3 regions of the Priestia sp. JV24 genome follow, and region 2 is predicted to be linked to each of the others. Evidence: predicted binding sites of a transcription regulator. Region 2 holds the regulator's gene; each other region holds the start of a gene.
What was found. The regulator LexA, encoded in region 2, represses DNA repair genes until DNA is damaged. The targets are predictions, from matches to a motif close to CGAACATATGTTCG.

Region 1 (11,327 bases), on a different contig from region 2:
TATTATAAATTACCGAAGAGAATTTTTTCCAGTTTTTTGTACGCAGAGAGTGTAGAAATACTTATATGTATCATGATCGTTTGTAGAATCATTCCTTAGGGCAAAGTAAAAAAGCACGCTTATGAGTGCTTTTTTACAGCATATTTATTTAAACAGGACGTGTGTTTTAATCGAACATTTTCCGTTTACTGGTAACAATTACTTCTTTATTTTTCTCCTAAAATGGCTACAGGGCTAAATACCTCGTAATGAATACGTTCGTTTGGTATATCCCATCTATGTAATGCTTTAAGAATAGCTTCCATAAACGGAATCGATCCGCAGAAATAAAAGACAGCTTCTTTTGAAGGAACAACGGATTGTAACAATTCTAAATCAATATAACCCTCTTTATCAAAATCAGTGCCAAGTCGATCCCCTTCATTAGGCGAGCTATAACAGATGAAGGAGGTAACATTTTCGTGGTTGTATGTAGAACTCATTGTTGTTTCTCCCCTAAAAAACTAATTTTAGATTATGCATGCATTATATTTCCTGTATGCTCCAATAAAAGAAAAAACGGTTTTTCCCCTTTGTTATAAATTAATGATTAGTAAAAGTTTAGGCCTAATTTTTCATAAAAACACTAATACGTAAATCTTATGTTTGTTAAGAAAGAACGCTTATGAATTTGATTTCTTCTCAATAAAGTAACAGCATAGTTGGGTACGCTCAAAGAGAAAGCTGGCTTCTAATAATCGTTTATAATTTACTGCCTTCATGCATCTAACCTATACGAACCGAACATCGATAAGTACGTTTAATCTCATTTTATTCTTTAACTCAAATGCATCATCAATGAAGACAATTAGTTTCCCTTGGGAGTCAATAAACTGAATGAATCCTGTCTCTGTTATGCATTGACCTTTCTTGTAATATGTAAGGTAGACTTGTTTATTTGTATGTAAGGCTTCAACCAAGATGAAATTAATCTGTTCCATTTGATCTTCTGTTAAAAAAGGTTGAGGTACCTCTGCTTGTTTTTTTATCATTTCCTGTAATCCTCTGTATTGCTCGGGCATAGTGGCAAACGGTCGCCATTTTTTCATTCCTCTGTTTTGCATGTCATCTTCCTCCTTTATGCTTTATGACCTCCTAAAAGGCCGTTTCGATAACGAGCTGTTGAATGCTCGAGATGGCTTGAAGCTCGCAGAACGCTATTCTTCCCATAACGCATACGAATTTCATCAATTGTTTTAGCAAGCGCATAGGTTCTTTCACGCTGGTCAATATCTTCAAATAAGCTCATTTGCTCTTCTTCTTGAATACTAGTGTTCGATAAAGAAATTCCAATCGATCGAATGGGCATTCCGCTATCAAATGTGTGTAGGATGGTTAAACAATAAGGAAAGATATCTTGACTTAGACTCGAGGCCCGCCCCATCTTCTTTTGTCTTGAGAAGCCGCCACCTGTTTGTTTGCTGTAGCCAATGGATAAATGAATAGTTTGTGCCACGACTTGATGCATACGTAAACGAAAGCACACATCGTCTAATAGTTCTAATAGCAGCAATTCTACTTCTTTTCGATTTGTATAGTCTCGAAACAGAATTTGACTCTTCCCGAATGATCGAGAGCTCGGAATATACACGTCAGAAATGCGACTAAAATCAATTCCATTTGCATGTTGGTGGATTTCCTCTCCTAAGACACCAAATTCTTTACGTATCATCTCTACAGAAGAAAGAGCGAGTTCTTTTATGGAGTGAATACCTAAACGATTTAAGCGTCTTTCCGTAGCGGACGAGATTCCCCAGAAATCCTTCATTGGGTGAATCGACCATAATTTGAAAGGAATATCTTCGTATCGCCAATAAGCTACCCCTGTTGTGCTATTCTTGGCCTCATGATCTAAGCTCACCTTAGCCAGTAAGAGATTGGGACCTATGCCTGCAGTAGCTGTCAGCCGTGTTTTGCGATAAATCTCGTTAATGATTTTACGGGCTAATTCTTTTGGTGTGCGAGCGAATAAATGCAAAGAAGCTGTGGCATCAATAAACAACTCATCAATGCTATACGCATGAAAATCCTCAGGAGCCACATACTGTAATACCAAACTAGAAACATAGTTCGAAGCCTTGACATACCTTTCCATGGATGGATTTACGACATGGATATCTTTCCTTCTAGGAATGTCGAAAAGACGGCTGCCTGTTTTGATCCCTTCTTTCTTTAATAAGGGTGTGGCAGCTAACACAACTGATCCCGACCGCTTTGTATCTCCTACAACTGCCAACCTTGTTTTTAATGGATCTAGCCTACGTATCACGCATGAAACCGAAGCAAAGAATGCTTTCATATCAATACAAATAATGACCCTGTTTGGTAGATATTCATAATCCATTGGAATAACTCCTCAAATAAAGAACGTTTGTTCTCTATTATATACGAACAAACGTTCTTTGTTCAATAAAAACTCTAAAGTTTTCCCGATTATTGTTAATATAATAGAAGACAAGAATATCACGAGTAAATTTGGAAGATAAAGGAGATAGCAAATGAATAAGAAAATGACTAACTATATTATCTTTTTTTCATGGTTTTTGTTTTTAGTTCTTTTATGGATTATCTTCTCATTTTTTAAAGGTGAAAATGGACAGTGGTGGTCTATGTATCGTTTAAATGCAGACAAATACGGCCTTTGGGCTTTAGAGATTTCTTACATAAAGTCTAGTATTGCTGCTTTTATCTCATTAGCAATAGCTTATATAGTGAGTTTTGGATTCAAAAGAAAAAGATAAGGTCAAATCAAGTGCTTTGAAAGTAATATACATCGTTGGCTTTAATCGGAATAAGAAATAATGATAAAAAGACCTTAATTAATATGTTAATAAGGTCTTTTCAGTATCTATAAAATTTATTATGTATTTTATAGATATTAAATAATTGATTTTACTTTTGGATGTTTAGCCCATTTTCAAAAGCTTTATAAGTTTCGTAGTACTATATTTATAAACTTTCTTGCATGTAATTAAATCTCATTAGTTAACAGAATAATATACGCGTTTTGAATATTATTTATGGTCTTCTCAAAAGATAATAACCATATTAAACTACTTAATGTACGCGATTTGAATAAAGATTTTGGTTTTTAATATTATTTTTATTTTAACAATGCATAATGAACGGAAAATTGATAATTTTTTAAATTTTATCAAAAAAGTTTATTTTTTATATTGAAATATGTAATTTGACTGTTTATAATACAAAAAAGATAAGTTATTTGCAGTTTAAGTTGTCTGAAAATTTAATTTTTTATGAAGAATATTATTAATGGGGGTTTCACCGTGTCAAACAAAGTACCGTTTTCTTTTATAGTAATCATTGGTTTAATGTTATTTGCATTATTTTTTGGAGCTGGAAATTTAATATTCCCTGCCATGCTCGGTCAGTTAGCGGGAGCAAATATCTGGTCAGCAAATGCGGGTTTTTTAGTTACTGGAGTAGGCTTGCCTTTACTTGGTGTACTAGCTTTTGGATTCTCCGGAAAGGAAGATTTACAATCATTAGCAAGTCGCGTACATCCTATCTTTGGTTTAGTATTTACAACTGTTCTTTATCTAGCTATTGGACCTTTATTTGCTATCCCACGAACAGGTAATGTCTCTTTTGAAATTGGACTTAAACCTTTCATTTCTGAAGGCTCTAGTTCTATAGCTTTACTCATATTTACTATTATATTTTTCAGTATTACATGCTTTTTTTCTCTCAATCCGGCGAAAATTGTCGATATTGTCGGAAAATTCTTAACGCCAATTAAATTAACATTCATTGGAATTCTAGTTCTAGTAGCTTTTATTCATCCTATTGGAAAATTTCAAGCACCTACAGAAAAATATGTAACAAACTCTTTTTTTAATGGATTCCAAGAAGGATACCTAACAATGGATACTCTTGCATCTTTCGTTTTCGGAATCATTATTATCAATGCAATTAAAGAAAAAGGCGCTAAAACAAAGAAGCAAATTATAACTGTTTGCCTAAAAGCTACGGGAATTGCTGCTATTATTCTTGCAACTATCTATTCTGCCCTTTCATATATGGGTGCTTCAAGTGTAGAAAAGCTTGGGCATTTAGATAACGGAGGTGCGGTCTTAGCAAAAGTATCTAATTATTATTTTGGAGAATACGGAGGCGTACTGCTAGGCTTAATGATTACAGTAGCTTGTCTGACAACTAGCGTAGGACTTATTACTGCATGCTCTTCTTATTTCCATAAATTATTACCATCTATTTCTTATAAGAAAATTGCGATTAGCCTATCCATATTTAGCGCAATAATCGCAAATGTCGGATTAAATCAATTAATTTCTTTTTCAGTACCTGTTTTAACAGTTCTCTATCCATTAGCAATTGTGCTAATCTTTTTGACATTCCTTCATTCTTTATTTAAAGGATGTGCTGAGGTATACCAAGGTAGCCTATTCTTAACGTTTGTTGTAAGCCTGGTAGATGGATTAAATGATTTTGGCTTACACATCCCTGGTATTGACCAATTATTTACTTACTATCTTCCTCTTTACCATATTGGATTGGGTTGGATATTCCCTGCAATTATTGGAGGTCTTGCAGGTTATGGAGTTAACTTGTTTAAAAATAAAGAGAAATTTACTTCTAAATCAACAAGGTTAAATAAATAAATTCTAAAAGAAACCTTTGCTCAGATTGAGACAAAGTCCATAAAAAACCACTATTCCCTCGCTTTTTCTAAATAAGTGAGAGAATAGTGGTTTTAAGAAATCTTTACTTATTCGCTCATAATCTCTTGTTTATTTTATTTCAATTGCCGAAGCTTTGTTATCCCAATCTGAAGCCATATTGGCAGTTTTACCATACCAATCAGAGTGTCTAAAAGAGACTCCTTTGCCATACCCTTGAGATGAAGTATGCTCCCAGAGAGTCGTTGAATAGCTTGAAGAAGGTGATGCCGTGCTTAAAGACGAAATTCTGTCGTTCCAGCTGGAAGGCAAGTTTTTAAAACCGTCTCTCCAATAAATGTACTGGCCTCCTTTATTTTTAGACTCGTAGAAATCCGTACAACAAGCACCACTGCCCATCATGGTGACTTTGTTTTGAAGTCTCTGTTTATCTTTCTCAATAAATGCGTTCAAAGCCTCCCGGCTCGTAAACCCATATGCCAACCAAGCGCCTTCTTTATTCTGTTTAGGTAGAACCATGGTTACTTGTATATCTTTGTTGGAAATGCTATTCATTTTGACCTGAGAATCTACATCTTTTCCATCGACAGTTACATAATCAAATGTTTTAATTGTATACTCTTTTTCTGCATACGCCCCGTTCGCGGGCACTGCTATAAATCCCACCATAACAAAAAGAAAACACAATGCGGAAAAGCAACGTTTTACTTGCAAGTCCTTCACTCCCTTATTATTTACATTTTGGTAATATGGTTGAACAAGCGAACCGGTGTTAGTACCCATGTGTAAAATCCAGATGAAATAACAGTTTTTTTGTCAAATGTTATAGCTGGTTACTCTAAATCCCCTATACCATAAATATAATAAATATTTAAAATGTAATAAAATGCTAAAATCACTAAATTTAATTTTAGTTAAAAATGATCATTTTTAACATTAAATGTAAAATAAGCGCGAAACAAATAGTATTTAATTAATTTTTATAACCGTTTATTATTCCTAATAGAATAGTTCTAGTTATCATAATTGATTTTATAAGAACCAGAAGTACTCGAAATAAGTTTAGCTAGAAATTCACATTTTTATTTTAGAGAAATTATGCAAAATATTGATAAAAGGGGGAGCACAGATGAATGTAACAGATATAATATTAATAAATTTAAAAGAGATTAGGAGAAGAAGTATAAAGGTTTGGGAAGCAATTCCTGAAGATAAACTCGATTGGAATCCGGATAAAGGGGCTATGCTATGTTTAGAAATGATCCGTCATGTTTTAGAATCAGAATATTACTACCACTTAGCTATTAAAAATTCAGGTAGTCTAAGGGAATTTAATTCTCCTTTCGAAAAGAGACCATTACATTCTGTAAAAGATGAATTAGAATTTGCAAAATCATACCACCAACAATTTTTAGAAATGATTAGTACTTTTTCTGAAGAAGATTTAACAACTATTCAAATAGACCGTTCAGATGTGGGCTACGTTCGTTCCCTAGGTGATATGTTGATGCGGATAGGCTATCATGAATCCGTACATGCTGGACAACTCTTACAATATCTAAGGATCATGGGGGTTGATCGCCCTAGAATATGGGGTTAAAACAAGCAAACGCTATAAATATCATATACAATCTTAGTTATCATAATCACTCTTCAAGGAACCAAGCAAGCGAAAGAACCCTTATAAATAAGGGTTCTTGGAAGTTTTTTTTATTGGATATACAGTTTCTTATACGTCTTTGGTATAACTGATTTTTTCTGTTTATCAGTTGAGAGGATAATGTATAAAAAACCTACCTTTTATACATATGGCAGTGTACCTAACCATTAGTCCTTATAGCAAAAATGTGCTATTGTGTACATGCGGTTATATTTTGGTACTTTATAATTAGCATTCCTACTAAAAAGCTATCTCGTTTGTTAATGTCGAGATAGCTTTTAATATATAAATAAAAATTTAAAAACATCTTTACTTTATTATCCAAATTATTTATAATTTACAAGTCGATTAGTAAGTTAATCACCACTTACTAAAAAGCTATCGCTTTCTCTTGCTAGGCCAATGCTGAGAGAAAGCGATCGTTTCTTATTTATAAAGAGATGAATACTTACTTCGTTAAGCTTACCTTCTGTAATTCATTCAACAATTGATCAATGGATCGGCTCACTTGAAGTGTGCGATCACTTGTTATACCTTCTTCTCGTGCTACTTGAATCATCTTCTCCCTCTCTTTTTCTATCTCTATAAGTAAAGTTTGTTGTAAAACACCTTTATACCCCTGCAATTTCTCTACCACCTATTTACTAAAAATGTTAATATGTTCACCTATTTAACAATAAATGTATTCTCCTTTTATTTCAACACCCAACCTAAAAGAAGTCAGGGGTATCCTTTGTAAGACCTACTTAATAGCTCGAAATCTAGAAATACGAGGATAGATAGTCATTTTGCAGTCTGGTTTATCTTGTTATCATTGCTATTCTATTTGGAATTCCCCAAGGGATATTGAATTTAGCTAACCAAAATGCTGTCTATTTTCAGGCTTCGCCCAAACACATTGGTGCTTCAGCTGGTTTATTAAGAACCTTTATGTACATGGGAACTATACTTTCTTCTGCCACAAACGGATTGTTTTTTAAATCTGAAGCAAATACAAAAGGAATCCATCATCTAGCACTATTTAGTTTAATCATTTGTTTTATTCTGATTGTTACCCTATTCGATCAATCTCTGAGTAAAATTAAAAAAAACAGATGACCGTTTAAAATGCTGTATTTACACTTAGGCATGCTTATTTGCAAGAAGATTTTAGTAATAAACTTCAACGATTGGACACTTTTATGTAGTAACGAAAAAGCCCAGTTTCTCAGTCAATAAATTGAGTAATTGGGCTTTTTATTACTGGAAATTCCTTAGTGGGAAAAATGCACATTTTGTATATGATCGTGCACCTTGGGGAATGTTAATCCAACTCATTAGCTATACACCAAATGAATTAGATTATCCAGAAGAGAGTGAAGCAAAACGTTTCACACCTTAATAGATAATCTGGTGGGTGTTTATATTTAAAACATAAAATAACAACTTAAAAAGCTGCATTTCTATAAATCAACATAGGAATGCGCTTTTTGTTTGTTGAAATAGTAACCGTATACCTTATTTGTTGAATAAATGAACATTGCCAGACAAGTAATGAGGTATAGCTAACCGTCATATTTTAAAATTATTGAAGAAGTAAATAAAATTCTTAATGAAGAGATATCTTAAATACTGAAATAGACATTAATAATTTACGTTTATTTACAGATTAAACATAGGATAAATAGCAACAATTCTCAGTAGCAATCAGCTCTGTTGAATATAAAAGAGGTATGGGAGGAATATAATGATAATTTTTTTAATTATATTTGCAATATTAGCTGGCATGGCTTTACCTACTCAATTTAGTGTCAATGCTCAATTGAGATCTGTCGTACATTCCCCTATCATTGCTTCGACTATTTCTTTTATAGTTGGTGCAATTATTTTGCTTATTATATCTTTATTTGGAAAAGGTATGAGTGTAAATAAAGAATGGTTCGCAGCACCGTGGTGGGTATGGACCGGAGGCCTGTTAGGAGCTTTTTATGTAGTTGCTTCTATTGTACTTATACCTCGTCTAGGAGCTACTGCTACAGTTGCTTACATTCTTGCAGGTCAAATGGTTGCTTCTACTTTAATTGACCATTTTGGATTAATAGGAGTGCATGTGCACTCTTTAAGCATTCCTAGAGTAATAGGAGTAGTTTTAATCATTGTCGGAGTTATTATCATTCAAAAATTTTAAAATGTAATAATATAAAAGAAAACAGTTATGAAATCGATAATAAACATAACGCCATACAGTAGAAAAAAATAACTAATACTTTATCTAAATAAGCACTGACTATTTCCTATTTTAGTTAGTGCTTATTTTAAATACGTTTTTATTTTATCCTTACATAAAACGAGCATCAATGAATTCGCTTAATCTCATTTTATTCTTTAACTCAAATACGTTATCAATAAAAAAATCAATTACCAAGGGAATCGACAAACTGAATGAACCTTGTCTCTGTTATGTACTGCCCTTTTTTATAATATGTAAGGTACACTTATTTATTTGTATGTAAGGCTTCAATTAAGGTGAAATTAATCTGTAAGACTATTTCGATAACGATCTGTCGAGTGAGGAAGGTGACTAGACTCACGTAGTACACTATTCTTGCCATAACGCAGCCGAATGTCATCAATCGTTTTAGCAAAAGCATAGGCTCTTTCACGCTGATCGATATCCTCAAATAAGCTCATTTGCTCCTCTTCTTGAATGCTAGTGTTTGATAAGGAAATGCCAATGGAGCGAATCGGCATCCCACTATCAAATGTATGTAAAATGGTTAAACAATATGGAAAGATATCTTGGCTTAAGTTCGAGGCTCTCCCCATTTTCTTTTGTCTGGACAAGCCTCCACCTGTTTGTTTGCTGTAGCCAATCAACAAATGAATCGTTTAAGCTACTACTTGATGCATGCATAAACGAAAACACACATATATGGACAACTCGTTGGTATGCTCCTCTATTCTTCTACGATGTTTCAAATGCGACAACTCAGAAAGTCTTTTTGAAAATAAAAGACTGAAGAAATATTAATTTTCTCCAACAAAAGAAACGTTCCTGTAACTATGAAAGGTGTCTTTTTATAACCTAATAATCGATACCAAACTGGACATAATAAAATGAATAAAAAATATCCATTGTTAGGGGAATTGAATCGTGAAGCAATTGTTTAAATTAAGCTCCTCATGGTTTCCAATTTGGTTAATATCATTATTAATGTTAGTCATGGTATTTGTATATCTGCCTATATTTAAAGGTGCAAAACAAAACATGTCTGATGTTCCTCTAATTGTTGTAAATGAAGATAAGGGAAAAGTTGGCGATGCCATATTATTAAATCTTATCGAAAAGCAAAATGGGAACTCTTTTAAATGGGAAGTTGATAAAAGTAGGAAACAAGCATTCACTGATATAAGAAATAACAAGGCATATGGCGCATTAATTATCCCTTCAGACTATTCAAAAAGTCTTGATCGAGTCCATGATACGCTTATTTCCGGTCTTACAAATGATAAACCTGCTGATTTAGAAATTTTATTGAACGAAGGGATTGGGCAAACTGCATCCATGATTGCGAGTAATACCCTTCAGACAGTCGCTTTAACTGCTTCTAAAGGAATTAGTAGTCAACTAAAAAATGAATTACTGCAAAAAGGAATGAGAGTAGCACCAGAGAATGCTTCATTATTAGAAAACCCCGTACAGGTTGTTTCCAAAAATGTACTGAGGCTGCCGGTTAATCTTAATAAAGGAATGACACCGTTTGTCATGGCCCTTATATCATCTATTACTGGAATGTTGGGTGCAAATATGATACATGGATATCTTTTGCGAAGTAATGGCATTTTGAAGAAAAGGGGATCTGCATTAAGTGAATCTGAAGTCCTTACATCAGAAATAATTTTTGGTATCATTTTAACTTTCTGTGTTTCAATTTTTATTCAACTAGGGGTATTTGGAATTTTTGGGAGTGCACATGCTTCAAACATTTGGACGATATTCCTGTTTACTTTCTTTAGTTGTACAACCATGTTTTTGTTATTTAAAACGATAGCAGTATTTTTAGGTGGATGGGGAATGTTAGTAATGTTCCCGGTGAATTTTATGGGGATATTTTCTAGTGGCGGAGCATTTCCTCTATCAACATTACCTACCGTCCATCGACTGTTCAGTCATATTCTACCTACAAGATATATTGTGGATGGAATAAGGGCATTACTTTATTATGATGGAAGATTGGAGGCAGGACTTGGACTAGCCTTATTGGCACTCTCCATCTATTTTGTTTTGACATTAGCAATTCTTATTGTATTCATTAGTCTTACTAAAAAATATAAAGAAGCAGCTGTTGATGAAAGTGGAAAGAAAATTGAAGTAGAAGTAGGAAATGAAATTCCTCATGAACCACCTACTCACGAGCAAAGGAAAAGTCTCCATACAGGAGAAAAAGATGGAATGTTTCGTCAAGCAGTGTCTAATTTAGCTAAAGGCAGTAATAAAGAGAAACAGGAAATGAATGATAATGAGTATCGAAACGCATTGAAGTCCTTAGACAAAAATAAAAAATAATATTATTGCTTGAAGATGAGAGTAATAATATTATTTTTTGCGTATTTCTAGATTTTTTACATTAACAAAAATACTGCTATAATAGCAGTATTTTTAAATTACTAAGTAAAGGTAAAAGAATAATAAAATAACAATATCTAGTTCCTTAACATACAGGTAACCGCATAAAATGTATCTAAACGTGTAACTTTTTACTTTTGGTGACGTGACCCCTAGTATAGAAAAGCTAAAAATTTTTAATCGCTTAATTATTAGAAGGTGGAGGAAGCCTTTGTTCAATAAGGCTTTGCAATGATATTCAATAATCAAGCGAGTTTCTTAAATATTCGGTTCTCGAAATAAAAAGCCACCTTAAGTAAGTTGAAGAATGACATTTTTCTGTGTTACCAATCTCAAAAACGAATGTATTTAATAAGTTTTATTT
Region 2 (11,327 bases):
CCATCTGGAGTACACGTGTTTGGTATTATACGTTTTAATATACTCGTGGTTGTGTGCAGAGATAAACGGTTTCCCGTCAGGCGTATAGCTATTTAGCTGCCCAGTACGAAATAAAGTTGTGGAGTTAATCTCTTGCTCTTGATTTACCGTTACATAACTTAATACAAACATCCGTTCATCGATAAAATAAGGAAGGCTCCCTACATGCTGTTCACGCGTGGCTTCTTTTTTGATGTGTTCGTTCAAAAATGGCGCAAGCTGTGAAAAAATATAATCCTGTACTTTGCTATAGCGATGATGTTCATAGGTAATGGTGGATCCATGCTCTTCAGCAAGCTTCGGTTCTAATACACGAAAATGATTCATGAATTCTAAAATGTCATCATAGGTGTAATGATTATGACTCATCTCAGTGCGAATGGTCATGACGCCAATTTCAAAAGGACATAAAAAAACATCCACAGACAGCACGTTGCTAGACACGGTGGTGGAGGAAGTTTGTAGCGTAACGGTATGGTCTATTTTTTTTGAAAATCGAAGCAAGCCTTCTTTTTCGCAGGAATCAGGGAATAGAATACATTCAATGTAAGGAAGAAAATATTGATCCAAGCTATCATGAGATACGTAATACTGTTCTCCGTAGTATTCTTTTTCTACATGTTTGTTTTGAATGGAAAAAAACTCAAACAAATTTGCTTCTAGTGCATGAACAAGCTGCTCTTTATTTTTTCGGTCAAAGGAAAAAGGAAAAAGAAACATGTTCATTGCTTTGGTAGGTACAATGGTTTGAAATGGTTCTGTTTTCCTTGGTGTATTGGTCATAAACTACATCCTTCTTATAGTCGGTTGTATTTCCTTGTAAGAGTCGAGGAAATGCAGGTAGAAAGTAAAAAAGGTAAAACAAGATTTACAAAAACCGTTCTACCTGCCTGCGATGATTCAACGTATCATTTATAATATGCCAATTTTTTTAGAAAACAAACGTAAAAAAACCAACTAACATCATGATTAGTTGGTTTTACATACAGTGTCTGATTAGTGAATCGTGCGATATACACCAGTTACTTTTCCTAAAATCGTTACGTGGCGAAGAATAATAGGCGCCATCGTTGAATTTTCAGGCTGTAAACGAACGAAATTTTCTTCTTTAAAGAAACGTTTTACCGTTGCTTCGTTGTCTTCGGTCATAGCGACCACAATATCTCCATTATTAGCTGTTTGCTGCTGACGTACGATTACCATATCGCCATCTAGAATACCTGCTTCAATCATACTTTCTCCCATAATTTCAAGCATAAATACATGATCATCTGGAGAAACGAATTTATCTGGAAGAGGGAAATATTCTTCCACATTTTCAACGGCTGTTATAGGCAGACCCGCTGTTACTTTACCGATAACAGGAACATTAATGACATTGCTTTTAGGGATGTTTACTTCGTCTAGTTGAAGAACTTCGATTGCTCTTGGTTTTGTCGGATCTCTGCGAATTAACCCTTTGCTTTCTAAACGAGCTAAATGTCCGTGTACAGTGGAGCTAGAGGCTAATCCTACCGCTTCCCCAATCTCACGAACAGAAGGCGGATAACCTTTTAATTTTACTTCATGCTTAATAAAATCTAGTATGTCTTGTTGACGTTTTGATAGCTTCATATTTTTCACCTCAATTTTAGCTATTCTTTAGGTGAATTATACCACGTGATGTGTCAATATACAAACATAAGTTCGAAGAATTCCATTGACAGAAACAAATGTTCTCACTAAAATAAGAACATATATTCTGATAGGGGGATCATAATATGCAACAATTCTTACATTCTATGAAACATTACGCTATTTTTTTTGCAGTTATCGCTGCACTTACATATGTATTGACGCTGGTTTTAGGAGCGGATAAAGTAGATTTAGACAAATATTCAACGGTTACTATCACAAAAGGAGATACGCTTTGGGAATTGTCCAACAAGTATCATAATCACCATCATTTGACCACCAATGAATTTGTCAAATGGGTTGAAGACGTCAATGACTTAAACTCAGACACTGTCCAGTCTTTATCTCCTGGAGATAAATTATATATTCCTGTTTTAAAAAAAGAGTTACATAATCAAGTGGCAATTGAACAGTAGTGTGTAACGGTCGTTCCTGAATATTGTTAGAAGCCGAAAAGGTCGTGATAAAAGTGGATGCCATTATTTATTGCCGTGTCAGTACGGATAAAAAAACCCAAGAAACATCTTTACAGCGCCAGCAAGAAGAATTAAAAAAGCTTGCTGATCTTCACCATCTAGACGTAAAAAAAGTCGTAATGGAAAAAGCAAGCGGATATGAAGTAGACAGAGAGGGTATTTTGGATGTTCTTCATACAATGAAAGAAGAAAAAATATCTGTGTTGCTTATTCAAGATGAAACACGATTAGGCAGAGGAAATGCCCGAATTGCGCTGCTTCATGCTTTTCATAAAGAAAATGCTACCATCTATACGATTAGTCATCAAGGCCAGCTTCAGCTTTCAGAATCTGATTCAATGGTGTTAGATATTATTAGCTTAGTGGAAGAGCATCAGCGGAAATTACATAATGCTAAAATTAAAAGAGGAATGAAAAGAGCTGTAGAAAACGGTTATCGTCCGCAGCAAAATTTAAAAAATCAAGGAGTTAACTCGGGAAGAGAAAAAAAAGAAGCGCCAATTGAAGAAATTGTCCGCCTTCGTCATAACGGCTTAACCTTTGCTGAAATCTCAGTTACGCTAAAAGGTTTTGGCTATAATATTTCAAAAGCGACGGTACATCGCCGCTATCAAGAATACCAAGAGAGTGCTCAATCTCTTGATAAAACGAAAGAGATTTAGTAAGATGACTACATGTTGCCGGAACGGTTCGGTAATTTTAATTATTGATTATAAGGAGATAGGTTTTATATGCTATCAAAAGATAAACTTGCTCGTATTAATGCTCTTTCAAAAAAGGCAAAGGCTGAAGGTCTGACAGAATCTGAAGCGAAAGAACAGCAAGAGCTACGTCAGGAATATTTAAAAGTTTTCCGACAATCTATGACAAATCACCTTCATACGATTAAAGTTGTGGACGAAGAAGGTAAAGATGTTACGCCTAAGAAGTTAAAAGAGAGTAAAAAGAAGCGTCTTCACTAAGACGTTCTAGTAAAACTAGAGGGAATGTTCCCTCTAGTTTTTTGTATATTTTTAATAAGGCACACAAAAACTGTAAAAGTGGAAAATTTTTTGGTTCAAGTATTGTACAAATAAGCAAATCATTAGTATGATAACATATGTACATAGTTTTGAAAGGAATGAAGAGTATGACACAACGTATTGAAGATCTTTCGATTGCAACAATTCGTACTTTATCAATCGATGCGATTGAAAAAGCAAATTCAGGTCACCCAGGTATGCCAATGGGAGCTGCTCCAATGGCATATACATTGTGGACAAAATTTATGAACATCAATCCAAAGAATCCAAACTGGTTCAACCGTGACCGCTTTGTATTATCAGCAGGACACGGATCGGCACTATTATACAGCTTGCTTCATTTAGCTGGATATGACTTATCAATTGAAGACCTTAAAAACTTCCGTCAATGGGGAAGTAAAACACCAGGTCATCCAGAGTTCGGTCATACAGCAGGTGTTGATGCAACAACTGGCCCACTAGGACAAGGTATTGCAATGGCTGTTGGTAAAGCAATGGCAGAACGTCATTTAGCTGAAACATACAACAAAGAAGGTTTAGAAATTGTAGACCACTTTACGTATGGTATTTGTGGTGACGGAGACTTAATGGAAGGTGTATCTGCTGAAGCAGCTTCATTAGCAGCACATTTAAAATTAGGACGTTTAGTTGTTTTATACGATTCAAATGATATTTCTTTAGACGGAGATTTAGATCGCTCGTTCTCTGAAAACGTAGAAGATCGTTTCAAAGCTTACGGATGGCAAGTAATCCGCGTTGAAGACGGCAATGACTTGACAGCGATTGCAAACGCAATTGAAGAAGCAAAAGGCGATTTAATACGCCCAACGCTAATTGAAGTAAAAACAACAATCGGATTTGGTTCTCCAAACCACGCGGGTACTTCTGGCGTGCACGGTTCTCCATTAGGTTCCGATGAAACAAAATTAACAAAAGAAGCTTATGCATGGACATTTGAAGAAGATTTCTATGTGCCAGAAGAAGTGTATGCTCACTTCAAAGCTACAATTGCTGAAGATGGCCAAAAGAAAGAAAACGAATGGAACGATGTATTTGCACAGTATAAAGAAAAATACCCTGAACTAGGTCGTCAATTTGAACTAGCAGTAGAAGGAAAGTTACCGGAAGGCTGGGAAGAAACGCTTCCAGCATACGAAACGGGTTCAAGCCTAGCTAGCCGTGCTTCTTCTGGAGAAGTATTAAACGCAGTAGCACAAGCTGTACCTCAATTCTTCGGCGGTTCAGCTGACTTAGCTGGCTCAAATAAAACAATGATTAAAGGTTCAGAAGACTTCACTGCAGCTGATTACAGCGGACGTAATATCTGGTTTGGTGTACGTGAATTTGCAATGGGAGCTGCATTAAACGGTATGGCTCTACACGGCGGTGTAAAAGTATTCGGAGGAACATTCTTTGTATTCTCTGATTATCTTCGCCCAGCAATTCGCTTAGCAGCTTTAATGAAGCTTCCTGTAACATATGTATTCACACATGACAGTATCGCAGTTGGAGAAGACGGCCCAACACATGAGCCAATTGAACAATTACCATCACTTCGTGCAATGCCAGGTCTTTCAGTGGTTCGTCCTGCAGATGCAAATGAAACAGCTGCTGCATGGCGCCTAGCATTAGAATCAACTGACCGCCCAACGGCGCTTGTATTGACTCGTCAAAACTTGCCAACGCTTGAAGGTACAAAAGAAAATGCATACGAAGGCGTGTCTAAAGGTGCATATGTTGTATCTAAAGCTGGTAAAGACCAAGCGGATGCATTAATACTTGCAACAGGCTCTGAAGTAAGCCTAGCAGTAGAAGCACAAAAAGCATTAGCTGCAGAAGGCATTGACGTATCTGTAGTAAGTATGCCTGCATGGGACCGTTTCGAAGAGCAATCTGCTGAGTACAAAGAAAGTGTTATCCCTAAATCAGTGAAAAAACGTTTAGGTATTGAAATGGCTTCTACACTTGGCTGGGAACGCTATGTTGGAGACGAAGGACAAGTTCTTGGTATTAATCACTTCGGTGCATCTGCTCCTGGTGAAACAATCATGAAAGAATTTGGTTTTACAGTTGAAAATGTAGTAGCAAAAGTGAAAAGCTTGCTTAATGCATAATTCTTTTTCATAAGAAAGAGCGGACTCCTGTGGTCTGCTCTTTTTTTTCGACAAAAAAACAAAGGAATTTTTTCATCGATAGACAAGCATTGCGTACACCATTCGGTATAATGGTACAAAAAAGAACGAGCCGAAAGGGAGGATGAATCGTGAGAACGTATGAAGTATATTTAATGGAGGAAGAAGTTGCATCATCCTATTTTCGAAGAGAAAAGCTCATTTATCAGCTGCTGATTGAATATAGAATGAAACGTCACTTGCAGGAAACGCACTTACAAAAACAAGTTCATTACATTACTCGCCAACTGCCCATTTCATTTATTCAACGAGAATTGCTTCAGGCGTTTTCTCATTATCCTCATTTTTTTACTCATCAAGAGACGTTTGTGCTGGAATATCCTCATAAAAAAAGTCGAGCATCTATAAAATTAACGAATCGCTGTATAACAATTGAAGGAGATGGCAATGTTGATGCTGAGACAGCTTTTTTTGAAGTATTACGCAAGCTAGATCCTTGTTTTTTAGCAGTGAATTATGGAACGGATGAATACGGCTGGCTGAGGCCTGTGAAAACAAGAAAATTTGTGTAATTATTTAAGGAAATTGGAACGGAAATATTGTATAATAGCGTATGGTCTAGTACACTGTAAGTTAGACAACACGAAGGAGGAAGTAATACCATGGGAATGTATATTCTAGTTGGTGTTCTAGCATTAATTGTTGGGATAGCGCTAGGATTTTTCATTGCTCGTAAGTATATGATGAGCTATCTGAAGAAAAATCCACCAATTAATGAACAAATGTTAAAAATGATGATGATGCAAATGGGCATGAAACCATCGCAGAAAAAAATTAACCAAATGATGAAAGCAATGAACGGCCAAATTAAATAATGGTTAATTGGACAGACACTCTCTATTCAGAAGGGTGTCTTTTGTTTTATGATAGAGATAAGAAAATAGTTGTGGGGCTAGGGGGATACGATGAAAATTTTTCGAGAGTTATGGTGGTTTTTCAAACAGGAAAAAAAGTCTTATATAACGGGGATAGCGCTGCTCATTATTGTGGCAGCATTAGAACTTCTCCCGCCTAAAATTATTGGTTTAACGGTAGATGGCATTAAAGAAGGGACGCTGAATGGAAAGCGCTTAATGCAGATGGTTGGCATTTTGCTAGGAGCTGCTGTTGTGGCCTATTTCACAAGATACATATGGCGTATTATGATATTTGGTTCATCTGTTAAACTAGCCAAGCAGCTGAGAAATACCCTCTACACTCATTTTACCAAGATGAATCAGGCCTTTTATCAACGGCGGCGAATTGGGGATCTGATGGCTCATGCAACAAACGATATTCAAGCTATTCAACAAACTGCAGGTTCGGGCGTTTTGACACTCGTGGATTCCATTGTCACAGGAGGGCTTGTTCTATGCACAATGGCCCTCACAATCAGCTGGAAATTAACGCTTATTTGCCTTATTCCTATGCCGCTTATGGCCGTTTTAACAAGTTACTATGGTACATTGCTTCATGCGCGGTTTCATCACGCACAAGCAGCATTTTCTACTTTAAATGATAAGGTTCAAGAAAGCATTAGCGGAATTAAAGTCATTAAGACGTTTGGGGAAGAAGCAGCTGATGTCGAAGAATTTCGCATTAAGTCTGCAGATGTTGTGCAAAAGAACATGAAAGTAGCCCGAGTAGATGCATTGTTTGATCCGACCATTTCGATTATTGTAGCACTTTCTTTTTTACTTGCTCTTATTTTTGGCAGCAAGATGGTTATTAGTGAAGAGTTAACACTGGGTCAGCTTGTTACCTTTACAACTTATTTGGGCCTTCTTATTTGGCCGATGCTCGCGTTTGGCTGGCTATTTAACATTGTAGAACGTGGAAGAGCATCATATGATAGGGTATTTTCTTTATTAAAAGAAGAAAATTCGATTGAAGAAGCAGCGCATCCTAGCGTTGAAATGCCAACAGGAAATATTGAAGCTGTTATTCATAGGTTTTCGTATGGTAAAGAAGACGCATATACGTTAAACGAAATTTATTTTACACTTTCTCGCGGTCAAACGTTAGGGATTGTCGGAAAGACGGGTGCTGGGAAAACCACGATTTTAAAGCTGCTGCTTCGTGAATTTGATGTAAGAGACGGAGCTGTTTTATGGGGAGGAAAAGACATTAAAGACTATGCTTTTGATTCATTGTACAAAAGCATTGGATATGTTCCTCAAGATCACTTTTTGTTTTCAACAACAGTTGCTGATAATATCGCTTTTGGAAAAAGAGAAGCAAGCAATCAAGAGATTAAAGAAGCGGCTAAGGTTGCCAATGTACATAGAGACATTCTCGATTTTACAGATGGCTATCAAACAATAGTAGGCGAAAAAGGCGTTTCATTATCGGGTGGACAAAAACAGCGTATCTCGATTGCAAGAGCTCTTCTATTAGATCCTGAGCTTTTAATTTTAGACGACTCGCTATCAGCGGTAGATGGAAAAACGGAAGCGGGTATTTTACAAGCGCTGAAGCAGAAACGTCAAAATCGAACAACGATTATTACAGCGCATCGGCTGAGCTCGGTTACTCATGCAGACCTGATTCTTGTATTTGATAAAGGGAAAATTATTCAGCGAGGAACTCATGAGGAACTGCTTAGCGTGAGCGGCTGGTACCAGGATATGTACGATAGACAGCAGCTTGAACGTGCGGTAGAAGAAGGAGAGACGAAAAATGAAAATTGAGCATTCTTCGGTACATAAACGTCTGTTTCGCTATACAATTCCGCATAAAAAATCATTTTTTTTAGCGTTCACACTATTATTAATTGCTACGGCTGCGGATTTATTAGGGCCCATTTTGATTAAAATTTTCATTGACGATTATTTAACTCCTAAGTATTTGCCTCTTCAGCCTCTTGTGTGGCTGGCTAGCAGTTATTTGCTTTTACAGCTTTTAAAAATTGTCGTTCAATACTTTCAGCTTCTGCAGTTCCAAAAAATTGCGCTTCAAATTATTCAGCAGATTCGAATTGACGTTTTTTCTCATGTTCATCGCTTGGCTCTTCGCTTTTTTGACAACACGCCCACGGGAAGCCTGGTATCTCGAATTACAAATGACACGGAAGCCATGAAAGAAATGTTTGTAGAAGTCATCGCGGTTTTTATTCAAAATGGGGTATTTTTGGTCGGTATTTTTATAGCCATGTTTATGCTAGATATGAAGCTGGCTTTTTATTGTTTAGTTCTTCTCCCGTTCATTTGGGGACTTATGAAGCTTTATCAGCATTACAGCGCTATTTACTACGGACAGCTTCGAGAGAAACTAAGCCAGTTAAATGCCAAGCTTCATGAGTCTTTGCAAGGCATGTCTATTATTCAGCTATTTCGTCAAGAAAAGCGGCTGCGCTCGGAATTTGAAGAAATCAATGATGAACATTACAAAGCGGGGATGCGCAATATTAAGTTAGATGGTTTGCTGCTAAGGCCGGCAGTCGAAATTCTTTACATTTTGGCCGTTATTCTTGTGCTCAGTTATTTTGGTATTTCCGTAGCTGACAGTCCTGTTAAAATTGGTGTTCTTTACGCGTTTATCAACTACTTGGATCGTTTTTTTGAGCCTGTTAATGAAATGATGCAGCGTCTCTCTATGTATCAGCAAGCGATGGTATCAGCCTCTCGGGTATTTGACTTGATGGATGAAAAAGAAAAAAATCCAGTCATGACAGGAGAACAAAAGCAGGGGGTACAAAAAGGAACGGTAGAATTCAGAAACGTAACGTTTTCCTATGATGGTGTTCGAGATGTACTTTCTGATATATCGTTTACGGTAAACGAAGGAGAAACAGTGGCTTTAGTAGGCCATACGGGAAGCGGGAAAAGCTCCATCATTAATTTATTAATGCGTTTTTATGAGCAGCAAAAAGGAGACATTTTGATCGATAATAAACCGCTATCGTCTTTTTCAAATAAACAGCTTCGAGATGAGGTAGGGCTAGTGCTTCAAGATGCCTTTTTATTTGCAGATACCGTGAAACGAAATATTACGCTGCACGAAGACCATTTTTCTGATGAACAAGTAAAAGCAGCGGCGGAATTTGTGCAAGCTCATGCATTTATCGAAGCCCTTCCAAATAAGTATAATGAAGTGCTAGTCGAAAGAGGTTCCACTTTATCAAGCGGCCAGCGTCAGCTCTTAGCATTTGCAAGAACGGTCATCCGGAATCCTAAAATCCTTATTCTTGATGAAGCAACAGCACACATTGATACACAAACAGAAGAAGCGATTCAAGAAGTGTTAAGAGATATGGGAAAAGGCCGTACAACAATTGCGATTGCCCATCGTTTATCCACTATTCAACACGCCGACTGTATTTTAGTACTGCATAAAGGAAAAATCGTCGAAAAAGGCACACATACTGAACTGCTAAACAAAGGCGGTTTGTACTATAATATGTATCAGCTTCAGCACAGTGAAAAAGAAGAGAATTTCAGCAAAGAAACAGGAGTAAAAGAGATTTATACAGAATTGATAGAGTGAAGGTAAAAAAAAGAAACAACCTTCATGAAGAGGTTGTTTCTGTTGTTTGAGCAGGGAATTCATTGTAAACGTTTAATAAATGATCTAATTCTTGACTATGTTTAATAGCAGGTGGAGAGTTTAATCCACTTACTCGGACTATGCGGATGAGTTCTTCTCGTTTCTTTTCAATCGCTAATAGAATATCTTTTTTGGCCAATGCTATGTATCCCTTCTAACAAGTCGTTTACCTAATTATACAAGATAATGGTACTATTTGAAAGAAGTGAGATAAGACAATTTGGTTACAAAATGGTAACGAAAAAGAACAAAAAGAACAAAAAGAACAAAAAAGGGAAGTGGGAAATGTGGGAGATTTAAATTTGTTTTTGGCATTTGGCGCGGGGTTTTTATCGTTTATTTCACCCTGCTGTTTGCCTTTGTACCCAGCTTTTTTATCGTACATAACGGGAGTGTCAGTTAGCGAGCTAAAGGAAGGCGCTAAGTCACATCAGCGCAAAGCTTTTATTCACACAGCATTTTTTCTATTGGGGTTTTCTGTTATTTTCATTATGATTGGCTTTGCTACTTCTTTTATTGGTCAGTGGTTTTTTAACTATAAGGATTTAATTCGGCAGATTGGCGCTATTCTTATTATTTTCTTTGGTCTAGTTGTACTAGGAATTTTTAAGCCTCGAATTCTTATGCAGGAACACAAGCTTAAATTCGCAAATAAGCCGGCTGGACTCTTAGGTTCTTCTTTTATTGGTATGGCTTTTGCTGCCGGCTGGACTCCGTGTACGGGCCCTATTTTAGTATCAGTTATGGCCCTTGCAGCGACAAACCCAGGCTCCGGTCTTTTGTATATGATAGCTTATTCACTTGGGTTTTCTATTCCATTTTTTATTATGACGTTTTTTATCGGGAAAATGAACTGGTTAAAAAAACATATGAATTCTATGATGAAAGTTGGCGGATATGCAATGATCGGTATGGGATTTATTTTGTATTTTGACTGGATGACAAAAATTATTATTTATACAACGAGCGTATTTGGAGGGTTTACGGGCTTTTAAAAAGGGAAGATGATAAAAAAAAGAATCTGATAATTGGCAGATTCTTTTTATTTTTCAAAAGATAAAATAGTTACTTTTGCTCTTAGGAAATATACAAGAATATGATGTAAAAAATATATAGAAAAAAATTTTTTTACTATATCTTCTATAAATACGGAGTGATACAATGAAATCGTCATATTTTTAATTGTTAAAAAGAGGTGTATAAATTGAAAGATATTTTGTTAATCTTGCTTTTGCAACTGATCTATGTACCGATCTTGACGCTGCGCACAATTTTTTTAGTCAAAGGTATGAGTATGTATGCCTCGGTTTTTGGATTTGTTGAAGCGTTAATTTATGTATTCGGCTTATCTCTTGTATTTTCAGGAGATCAAAGCACGCTTGCTATGGTTGTATATGCAG
Region 3 (11,327 bases), on a different contig from region 2:
GTTGAGGAGGATGAAAGAACTTGAATCGGAAAATCGTTGCACTATTAATGGCACTCTCCTTAGTTGTTGGAGCAGCTGGTACATATTTTGGCATTCAGTATGCAAATGCTGGAACGGTCAGTACCCCCCTTACAACTTCTTCAAATGATAGTAAAGTGGAAAAGGAAGAGCTAGACAAAATCAAGCAAGCTTATGAACTGATATCTTCAAAATATTACAAAGATGTAGATGACAAAAAATTATTAGATGGCGCAATCCAAGGGATGGTACAAACCTTAGGAGACCCTCACTCATCTTACATGGATAAGAAAACGGCACAGCAATTCACGCAGTCTCTTGATTCATCGTTTGAGGGAATTGGCGCTGAAGTAAGCATGGTAGATGGAAAAGTAACAATCGTAGCTCCGTTTAAACAATCTCCTGCGGAAAAAGCAGGATTAAAACCAAATGATCAGATTTTAAAGATCGATGGTAAAAGTATCGCGGGTCTGGAATTGAATGAAGCAGTATTAAAAATTCGCGGTAAAAAAGGCTCTACCGTGACATTAGATGTTCAACGACCGGGCGTGAAAGAAACGATGAAAGTAAAAGTTGTAAGAGATGAGATTCCAATTGAAACCGTCTATTCTTCTGTTAAAAATGTAAACAATAAAAAAATTGGCTACATGGAAATTACGTCATTCTCTGAATCAACGGGAGACGAATTTACGAAACAGTTGAAAAAACTTGAAAATAAAAATATCGATGGCTTAGTTCTAGACGTTCGGGGAAATCCTGGTGGCTATTTAACGAGCGTTGAAAAAATGCTTGATAAATTAGTAACGAATAAAAAGCCATATATCCAAATTGAAGATCGTAACGGTGAACGTCAAAAAGTGGTTTCTTCAATGAAAAAGCAAAAGGATTATCCAATTGTGGCCTTGATTGATGGAGGGAGTGCATCCGCTTCTGAAATTCTTGCCGGGGCATTAAAAGAAGCAGGAGGATACAAGCTAGTCGGTGAAAAATCCTATGGAAAAGGAACCGTTCAACAAGCTGTTCCAATGGAAGACGGCAGTAATTTAAAATTAACGTTCTATAAATGGCTAACGCCTGATGGAAACTGGATTAACGAAAAAGGTATAAAGCCAACAGTAGAAGTCAAGCAGCCGGATTATTATTATGCAAATCCAATTCAAGTTGATAAAAAGCCATTAACACGTGATATGACAGGTGACCAAGTGAAGAATGCTCAAGTGATGCTAAAAGGCCTTGGCTTTGAACCTGGACGTACAGACGGATACTTTAGTAAAGAGACAGAAACAGCTGTAACTGCATTCCAAAAAGCCAATAAGCAAAAAGCTACAGGTGAAATCGATGAAGATACAGCAGCGCTTTTACAAACAAAACTTCTAGAAAAAATTAAATCAAAAGATGAAGATCGTCAGCTTCAAACGGCTTTAAAGCTAGCTAGTCAATAAGAAGTAGAAAAAGTTCCGTGCTTTTCCAAAGCACGGAACTTTTTTAGTAAAAACAACATTGTCGGTTAGTGATGCATTTTGATAAAATAAAGAAGCCTATGATACATAACAATCAATCGTAAATGTTGTAATAAAAATGTGAAAAATACAGGTGGTGAAAAAATGGATTTTGCATTAGAGCTTTTAAAAGGTATCGGACGTTTGTTTTTACATCCGTTAACTTATTTATTTCTGCTCGTCTCGTTTTTTGTAGGTCTTTCTCGCGTCAAGAGAGAGCGTCAGAATTTTCATGTTCGCGTGTTTGATTTTATTTTAGAAGCAAAATATTTATTTTTTCCAGGTATCATTATTGGGTTGATTTTATCCGTTGTTACCGTGTTGCTAGGTGTCTATGTATCTATAGGAATGATTGTACTTGTAGCTGTTTTAACTTTTATCATAAGCGGCCCTTGGACGTTTAAATGGCTTTCTCCTTCTTACACCGTAGGACTGGCTGTGCTTGCAACCTTGGTTATTCCGGCATCTGGTTTCGGTGAAGGATTTATTCAAACGTGGTCTGTGCAAGCTCATAACGCAGATTTACCTTCTCTGACTATTTTAATGTCTCTGCTTGTATTAGCAGAAGGATATTTAATTTGGAAATTTGGAGCAAAAGGTACGTCTCCAGCCATTGTGAAAAGTAAAAGAGGGCAGGAAATTGGAGCTCATTACTCTCAAAAATTATGGGTTGTCCCGCTTTTTGTCTTAATTCCAGGCAGCGCCATTACGTCTGTGTTTCCATGGTGGCCTGTGTTATCTATTGACGGAACGTCATTTAGCCTGTTTTTTGTTCCTTTTGCTATCGGTTTTTATCAGCGAATTCAAAGTATGGTGCCGTTTAAATCTATTGAATTTACCGGTAAGCGTGTATTAGCATTAGGCGTGGGATTAACGGTCATTACGATTGCTGCCATTTTTTATCCTCTTGCCGCTGTAGCTGTTGTTATTCTAGCGATCATAGGAAGAGAGTGGATTCGTTTGCAGCAGCGTCGGAGCGATGAAAAAGCGCCCGCACTATTTACTAAGCGTACACAAGGTTTGGTTGTGTTAGGAATCATCCCTCATTCTCCGGCAGAGAAAATGGGTTTGAAAGTAGGAGAAGTGATTATTAAGGTAAATGGAATCGCTGTATCTGAAGTCCATAAATTTTATGAAGCATTACAAGTTAATAACCGTGCTTTTTGTAAGCTAGAAGTTATTGACGAAAATGGAGAAGTTCGCTTTACTCAGCGAGCATTGTATGACAACGAACATCATGAACTAGGTATTTTGTTTGTACACAATTATACAAAACGTGATTCACAAGCTGGTTAAAAGACGGATAAAAAGGAGAAATGTTTGTGGAAGTCAAAACGATTGCCGCAGTTTTTCTACCCGCCATATTGCTTGTTCTGTTTGCTAGAGTAACATATAACTTATATGTTGCCACAGCGCTGACGCTTTTGTTGATAGCTGTTTCTGTATATAAAGGGTACGCAGATTATCCGCTTATTATTTTAATAGATTTACTTTCAGCAGCCATCGGTTTTATATATGCAAAAAGCATGCTAGCAGCTGGAAAATAAAGATTGTTGGTTTGATGATAAGTTAATCGCTTATTATTAAACTGTACACAAAAGCTCTCTGCACAACGTGGAGAGCTTTTGTGTGTAAAAAAGTGAGTTAGAACTTATAACAATATTGTTTCGGTTCATTTAATGAGCGAGTATAATCAAATTAATTAGACAAATATGTTTATTTGTAAAATATTTTAAACACTTATGTATAAATTTATTTAAATAAGTGTACAGAAATGTGAGGAGGGTATAGAAAAATAAAATTATTAATCTGAAAATTTAGTTTATTTTTTTAATTTTAAAAAATAAAAGGAGGTTTAGGATTGATGGAAGTATTAATGAGAACGATGTTTCAGTCGCTTGGCAAAAATCATTCAATGAACAAATTAGCTAAAAAGTATGGATTGAGGATGGGGGCAGCTCGTTTTGTTGCTGGAGACTCAACCGAATCAGCAATTCAAACATCTAAGGAGCTTAACAATAATGGAAAAGTTGTTACACTTGATCATTTAGGAGAATTTGTTTTTACAGAAGAGGAAGCCAGGTTGTCTACTGCCATGTGCATTCAGACACTAGAAGCCATTGCAGAATCGGGCGTTCAATCAAATTTATCATTAAAGATGACTTCTTTAGGATTGGATATTAGCAAAGAGCTTTGTATGGAAAATATGCGCAGAATTCTACACACGGCCAGAATGAATAATATTTTTGTTCGAATTGATATGGAAGACTACTTGCACTGCCAAATCTCCCTTGATATGTATAAAGAATTACGCAAAGAATTTGATAATGTTGGAATTGTGATTCAAGCGTATCTTTATCGTACAGAACAAGATATGAATGACTTACATCAATATCAAGCTAATTTACGTCTAGTAAAAGGAGCTTATAAAGAATCACCAGAAGTATCATTTCCAGAAAAGAAAGACGTAGATGAAAACTATAAAAAAATCATTAAAATGCATTTATTAAATGGTCACTATACAGCTGTAGCAAGTCATGATGAAGAAATGATTCAGTACACAAAACGATTAGTAAGAGAAAATAGTATTTCAAATGACCAATTTGAGTTCCAAATGCTTTATGGAATTTGCGTAGAGCTGCAGGACCGTCTAGTAAAAGAAGGATATAAAGTCAGGGTTTATGTTCCTTACGGCATTGATTGGTTTGGGTATTTCATGAGACGCCTAGCCGAACGTCCCGCCAACGTATGGTTCGTGCTGAAAAACTTCGCGAAATAAATTTCTAATTAAAGGGGACTGGTTGAAATGACAGTAAGTACAAAAATCTCAGTTTTTAAAAATGAACCGTTTACTGATTTTTCGTTAGAAGAGAATAAACAAGCGATGCAAGCGGCGTTAATGAAAGTGAAAAAAGAATTGGGACAAACATATCCTCTCACGATTGGAAAGGATAAAATCTCAACAGAAGAAGTGATTGTCTCTACGAACCCGGGAAAAGTAGATGAAGTGATTGGGAGAGTAAGCCGTGGCACTAAAGCTTATGCTGAGCAGGCAATGCAAGAAGCATCAGCAGCATTTCAATCATGGAAGCACGTCCCGCCTGCTGAACGTGCTGATTATTTATTCAAAGCAGCAGAGCTGATGAGAAAAAGAAAGTATGAATTTTCTGCCATGCTCGTTTATGAAGTGGGGAAAAACTGGGCAGAAGCTGATGCGGATACCGCGGAAGCTATTGACTTTATGGAATTTTATGCGCGAGAAATGATTCGTTTAAGTGAAACGAATGAGCATCGGCCTTTAACGCCGGTAGAAGGTGAAACAACAGAGATGACGTATATTCCTTTAGGAGTAGGAGTAGTCATTTCACCTTTTAATTTTCCGCTTGCCATTATGGCTGGAACGACTGTAGCTGGAATTGTATCTGGAAATGCGGTTATTTTAAAGCCAGCTGATTCTGCACCGGTTATTGCTGCGAAATTTGTTCAATTAATGGAGGAAGTCGGTCTTCCGTCTGGTGTTCTAAATTTTATCCCTGGAGATGGCATAGAAGTTGGAGAATATTTAGTCGAACATCCTCAAACTCGTTTTATTTCTTTTACGGGATCAAGAGAAGTAGGATGTCGTATTTATGAACGTGCTTCAAAAGTACAGTCTGGACAAATTTGGCTGAAACGCGTCATTGCTGAAATGGGAGGAAAAGATGGCGTTGTAGTAGATGAAACGGCAGACTTAGACGCGGCAGCGCAAGCGATCGTAGCATCTGCGTTTGGATTTCAAGGCCAAAAGTGTTCCGCTGGCTCTCGAGCGATTATTGTAGAATCTGTTTATGAAGAGGTTGCCCAAAAGGTAGCCGCATTAACAAAAGAATTAACCGTCGGACTGCCTGAAGACAACCCTTCTATGGGACCTGTTATTGATCAAAAAGCGTATGAAAAAGTATTGGCCTACATTGAAATTGGCAAAGAAGAAGGAAAGCTTATTGCCGGGGGAGCTAAAGCTCCCGGAAATGGCTATTATGTAGAACCTACAGTATTCAAAGATGTGGATTCAAAAGCACGAATTATGCAAGAAGAGATTTTTGGACCGGTCCTTGCGTTGACAAAAGCAGCTAACTGGGAAGAAGCCATTGAGATTTACAATGAAACTGATTACGGTTTAACGGGAGCCTTTTTCTCTGAAACCGAAGAGAGAATTCAAAGGGCGTTAGCTACCATGCACTGCGGTAACTTATATATTAACAAAAAATGTACAGGAGCATTAGTTGGTGTTCATCCTTTTGGCGGTTTTAATATGTCCGGAACGGACTCGAAAGCCGGAGGGTATGATTATCTTCTATTATTTACACAAGGGAAGATGACAGCGAGAAAACAGAAATAAGTTCAGTCTATAGGAAATCAAAAAATTCGACACGAAGCATCTTTGGCTTCGTGTCGAATTTTTTGATTAGTTTAATCCATATTCTTTGATTTTGTTGTAAAGGGTGCCGCGTGAAATGCCAAGCAGATCCGCTGCTGCACTTTTGTTTCCATAGGTTTTTTGAAGAGTCTCTTCTATTAGCCTAGCTTCTTGGAGAGAATCTTCTTCTTTTTGAACTTCTGTGAAAGAACTTGCATCCTTCAGGTTGTCAGGAAGGTGCGTAAGGGTAATCAACGACTGATCACTTAGAAAAGTCATTCGTTCAATCGTATTTCTCAGCTCGCGAATATTGCCTGGCCAATCGTATTGCATAAAGGCTTCGAGAACTTCAGAGCTGATGAAAGGAGCCTTCTTTTTATACTTTTTACTAAATTCCTGTACAAATTGCTGAGTTAATGCTTCAATGTCTTCTTTATGGTCTCGAAGCGGCGGAATGATAATATTAATGACGGTCAGCAAATAGTAAAGGTTTTCATGGAATTCACCGGCTTTTAGCAACTCTTCCAAAGGCGTCGTGGTAGAGGCTACAATTCGGGTTTGAACTTGAATTTCTTCCGTGCCTCCAACGTGATAAAAGGATCGTTCTTCCAAGTAACGGAGAAACTTAACTTGAATTTCGAGAGGCATTTTATCAATTTCTTCAATAAATAGCGTCCCGTTATGAGCCTGCTCGAGTTTTCCTGCAATGGTTGTTGGATCTTCTGAAAAGACATCTTTTTGATGACCAAAGAGCTCAATTTCCAAGAGTCCCGATGGAATAGTCGCGCAGTTTAAAGATAAAAAAGGTTCTTTATGTTTGGATCCGCCGTAGTGAATGGCCTGAGCCAGCATTTCTTTCCCAGAACCAGGTTCTCCTGTTAATAAAATAGGCATATCTGTAGATGCCACTTTTTTGGCAATGTCAACGGCTTGCTTAATTTCAGGACTGATACCCGCGAAAGAAGAAAATGGATTATCTTTTGGAATGAGAAGAGACACATCAATTTCTTCATTTAATCGTACAATATTGGTAATGTCATGTTCGGTTGCGACTCCACCTATGACTCGGTTATTTCTTATAATAGGAGATGCATTGATGAGCACGTGAGTTTGTTCATTAGGACGATGATACGTTCCGCGCACAGGACGCCCTTCATTTAGAATCGTATGTAGAATGATGGATTCATCTTTGAAATGCTCTCCGATTTTTCTCCCCATAATATCATCTCTCTGAATCTTATACGTATGTTCCGCAGCAGTATTCCACAAGATTACATTTCCTTCATTATCGACCGCTGTCACTGCATCATTAATGGTTTCTGCCAATGTATCAAAATAGGAAGCTAATATCTCATTTTGGCTCTGCAAATGTGTAATCCACTGTGAAGGTGTTACAAGTCCTATTGTGGTTTCTTGGTTTTCTGCTTGAATGAGGACTGGTCTGTTCCAGTTTGTGTTGGCTTGTAAATTGGCTAACGTAGAAGTAGAAGATGAAGGCCAATTTGTATCCGCTATTACTTTTTTTATGGACGATGCCTCGTCATGACCTGTTAAAAGGTATCGTTCATCTTTTTGTATTACATAAAAGGTACTTGCTGTGACTACAACGAAGTCGTAGTTGGAAAGTTCAGATGTCACTTTAGCTAAAGAAGTTGATTCTTCAACTGTTATAAAGGAGTTATTTATAAGAACTTGATCAACGCTTGCCATACTAAACCCCTCTCAGTACATATTTTTTATACTGTATCATAATTTAGAAATTGGCGCAAAAGCCTATTTTTTTCAAACAATCATGCAGCTTACTTTCTTTTATTGCTTTCATCCAAAGAGTTGTATTTCCTTCGAAAAGGGTAGTATAAGAATTTAGTGGGTAATAAAGTAACAGGGTAAAAAATAAAAACAAACAAACACTATATAAGATTAATACTGATTAGTTTCATTTATGAGTATAAAGTGATAAAATACGAATATCAGTTCGTGTTTTCGGTTTTTACATATCGTAATAAAAAATAGATAAAACAAGAAAATGGAAACGGAGGCCTTCATTTGAAAGATCAGTTTGAATTAGTATCCCCATATCAACCGCAAGGTGATCAGCCAAAGGCAATTGAAAAGATTGTGAAAGGAATTAAAGAAGGTAAGCAGCATCAAGTTTTATTAGGTGCTACAGGAACGGGAAAAACCTTCACCATGTCTAATGTTATTAAGGAAATAAATAAGCCGACATTAATTATGGCTCATAACAAAACGCTTGCTGGTCAATTGTACAGTGAGTTTAAAGAGTTTTTTCCTAATAATGCAGTCGAATACTTTGTCAGTTACTATGATTACTATCAGCCTGAAGCCTATGTACCTCAAACAGATACATTTATTGAAAAAGATGCAAGCATTAATGATGAAATTGATAAACTTCGTCACTCGGCAACTTCTTCTCTTTTTGAACGAAAAGATGTCATTATTATTGCCAGCGTATCCTGTATTTATGGCTTAGGGTCTCCGGAAGAATACAAAGAAATGGTCGTATCTCTTCGAGTAGGAATGGAGAAAGAGCGTAATCAGCTGCTTCGTACGCTAGTAGATGTACAGTACGAAAGAAATGATATTGACTTTAAACGCGGAACGTTTCGCGTTCGCGGTGATGTTGTGGAGATTTTCCCTGTATCTCGAGATGAACACTGTATTCGCGTCGAGTTTTTCGGTGATGAAATTGACCGCATTCGAGAAGTTGACGCTCTAACAGGAGAAATCATTGGTGATCGTGAACATGTAGCTATCTTCCCGGCATCTCACTTTGTCACGAGAGAAGAAAAAATGCGTGTTGCCATTCAAAATATTGAAAAAGAACTAGAAGAACAGCTAGAGAAGCTAAAAGAAGCAGGCAAGCTTTTAGAAGCGCAGCGCTTGGAGCAGCGCACGCGCTACGACCTAGAAATGATGAGAGAAATGGGCTTTTGTTCGGGAATCGAGAACTACTCTCGTCATTTAACGCTTCGTCCCGCTGGTTCTACACCTTATACACTGCTGGACTTCTTCCCTGAAGATTTCCTTCTTGTTGTGGATGAATCACACGTTACGATTCCTCAAGTTAGAGGAATGTACAATGGAGACCAAGCACGTAAACAAGTGTTAGTAGACCATGGTTTCCGCTTGCCGTCCGCATTAGATAACCGCCCGCTTAAATTTGATGAATTTGAACAGCATATTAACCAAATTGTTCATGTTTCTGCAACACCAGGTCCTTACGAACTTGAGAAGGCACCTGATGTGATTGAACAAATTATCCGTCCAACGGGATTATTGGATCCAAATATTGAAGTTCGACCAATTGAAGGACAGATTGATGATTTAATTGGAGAAATTCATGATCGGATTAAGCGAAATGAACGAGTGCTCGTTACGACGTTAACAAAGAAAATGTCTGAGGATTTAACGAACTACTTAAAAGAAATTGGCATTAAAGTTCAATATCTTCACTCTGAGGTGAAGACGCTCGAGCGTATTGAAATTATCCGAGAGCTGCGGCTTGGAAAATATGATGTGCTTGTAGGAATTAACTTACTTCGTGAAGGTTTAGATATTCCGGAGGTTTCGTTAGTAACCATATTAGATGCCGACAAAGAAGGATTCTTACGTTCAGAACGATCGCTTATTCAAACCATCGGACGTGCTGCACGAAATGCTAATGGACATGTCATTATGTATGCAGATCGCATCACAAACTCCATGGACATTGCTATCAATGAGACCAAGCGTCGTAGAAGTATTCAAGAAGCTTACAATGAAGAGCATGGTATTACACCGACAACGATTCAAAAAGAAGTTCGAGGCTCAATTCGTGCAACAGTAGTAGCAGAAGATACAGAAACGTATGAAGAAGCACCGGCATTTGATAAGCTCAACAAAAAAGAAAAAGCAAAGCTCGTAGAAGAAATGGAACAAGAAATGAAAGAAGCAGCCAAAGCGCTTAACTTTGAACGCGCAGCTGAGCTTCGTGACTTGATTCTAGAATTAAAAGCGGAAGGGTGATAAAACATGGCGATGGAAAAAATCGTGGTAAAAGGTGCACGAGCCCACAATTTGCAAAATATCGATATTGAAATCCCACGAGACAAATTAGTGGTATTAACAGGGTTATCAGGTTCTGGTAAATCTTCTTTGGCATTCGATACAATCTATGCAGAAGGACAAAGACGTTATGTCGAGTCGCTTTCGGCATATGCAAGACAGTTTTTAGGTCAAATGGATAAGCCGGATGTAGATTCAATCGAAGGATTGTCGCCTGCTATTTCAATCGACCAAAAAACAACGAGCAGAAACCCTCGTTCAACCGTCGGAACTGTGACGGAAATCTATGACTATTTGCGCCTTTTGTTTGCTCGTGTAGGAAAGCCGATTTGTCCTAATCATGGAATCGAAATTACATCTCAAACGATTGAGCAAATGGTAGATAGAATTTTAGAGTACCCTGAACGCACAAAGCTTCAAGTACTGGCACCTGTGGTATCTGGCCGAAAAGGCACCCACGTAAAAGTGTTAGAAGATATTAAAAAGGAAGGGTACGTTCGCATTCGAGTAGACGGAGAAATGCGTGAAATAACAGAAGAAATTGAACTGGAAAAAAACAAAAAGCACTCCATTGAAGTAGTGATTGATCGCGTTGTTGTAAAAGAAGGTGTAGCCGCTCGTTTGTCGGACTCTTTGGAATCAGCTCTTCGCCTTGGAGAAGGGAAAGTAATTATTGATGTGATAGGTGAAGAAGAACTGCTTTTTAGTGAGCATCATGCTTGCCCAAAATGTGGTTTCTCCATTGGAGAGCTTGAGCCCCGCATGTTTTCATTTAATAGTCCGTACGGGGCGTGTCCAACTTGTGACGGGTTAGGCACGAAATTAGAAGTGGATAAAGATTTAGTTATTCCTAACTATGACTTAACGCTTCGTCAGCACGCAATTGCACCTTGGGAGCCAACAAGTTCTCAATACTATCCGCAGCTGCTTGAAGCCGTATGTACACATTACGGCATCGATATGGACGTGCCGGTGCGAGATATCCCGGAACATTTATTTGATAAAGTATTATATGGCAGCGGTAAAGAAAAAATTTACTTTCGCTATGAAAATGATTTTGGCCAAGTAAGAGAAAATCATATCGAATTTGAAGGCGTGCTTCGGAATGTAGAGCGCCGTTATCATGAAACAAGTTCAGATTATATCCGTGAGCAAATGGAAAAGTACATGGCTCAGCAAGCTTGTCCAAAATGTAAAGGAAATCGCTTGAAACGGGAAAGCTTAGCGGTGCTTATTGACGAAAAGCATATAGGAGATACAACCCGCTTCTCAGTAAAAGAAGCATATGATTTTTTTGAAAGTCTCAGCCTATCTGAAAAAGACATGAAGATTGCGGATATGATACTGCG

Region 1: the regulator LexA is predicted to act here: its motif matches at 2,428-2,441, upstream of OK414_RS09550 (Y-family DNA polymerase).
Region 3: the regulator LexA is predicted to act here: its motif matches at 7,878-7,891, upstream of uvrB (excinuclease ABC subunit UvrB).

What each region holds. Positions count from the first base shown of each region.
Region 1 covers NZ_JAPCIN010000015.1:33,603-44,929, reverse strand. The annotation lists gene OK414_RS09560 (hypothetical protein) at 207-482, opposite strand; gene OK414_RS09555 (YolD-like family protein) at 771-1,103, opposite strand; gene OK414_RS09550 (Y-family DNA polymerase) at 1,118-2,383, opposite strand; gene OK414_RS09545 (hypothetical protein) at 2,538-2,780, shown strand; gene brnQ (branched-chain amino acid transport system II carrier protein) at 3,327-4,679, shown strand; gene OK414_RS09535 (hypothetical protein) at 4,809-5,366, opposite strand; gene OK414_RS09530 (DinB family protein) at 5,827-6,297, shown strand; gene OK414_RS09525 (aspartyl-phosphate phosphatase Spo0E family protein) at 6,806-6,982, opposite strand; gene OK414_RS09520 (DMT family transporter) at 8,084-8,524, shown strand; gene OK414_RS09515 (hypothetical protein) at 8,869-9,213, opposite strand; gene OK414_RS09510 (ABC transporter permease) at 9,491-10,903, shown strand.
Region 2 covers NZ_JAPCIN010000023.1:10,617-21,943, reverse strand. The annotation lists gene OK414_RS21405 (hypothetical protein) at 1-822, opposite strand, end outside; gene lexA (transcriptional repressor LexA) at 1,036-1,653, opposite strand; gene yneA (cell division suppressor protein YneA) at 1,800-2,129, shown strand; gene OK414_RS21390 (recombinase family protein) at 2,183-2,851, shown strand; gene OK414_RS21385 (DUF896 domain-containing protein) at 2,921-3,151, shown strand; gene tkt (transketolase) at 3,319-5,325, shown strand; gene sirA (sporulation inhibitor of replication protein SirA) at 5,475-5,915, shown strand; gene OK414_RS21370 (YneF family protein) at 6,006-6,218, shown strand; gene OK414_RS21365 (ABC transporter transmembrane domain-containing protein) at 6,309-8,072, shown strand; gene OK414_RS21360 (ABC transporter ATP-binding protein) at 8,062-9,867, shown strand; gene OK414_RS21355 (aspartyl-phosphate phosphatase Spo0E family protein) at 9,890-10,066, opposite strand; gene OK414_RS21350 (cytochrome c biogenesis CcdA family protein) at 10,215-10,922, shown strand; gene OK414_RS21345 (DUF2179 domain-containing protein) at 11,132-11,327, shown strand, end outside.
Region 3 covers NZ_JAPCIN010000024.1:146,031-157,357, reverse strand. The annotation lists gene OK414_RS26455 (S41 family peptidase) at 21-1,460, shown strand; gene OK414_RS26450 (PDZ domain-containing protein) at 1,623-2,813, shown strand; gene OK414_RS26445 (DUF2198 family protein) at 2,840-3,064, shown strand; gene OK414_RS26440 (proline dehydrogenase) at 3,382-4,296, shown strand; gene pruA (L-glutamate gamma-semialdehyde dehydrogenase) at 4,324-5,895, shown strand; gene OK414_RS26430 (sigma-54 interaction domain-containing protein) at 5,962-7,623, opposite strand; gene uvrB (excinuclease ABC subunit UvrB) at 7,960-9,939, shown strand; gene uvrA (excinuclease ABC subunit UvrA) at 9,946-11,327, shown strand, end outside.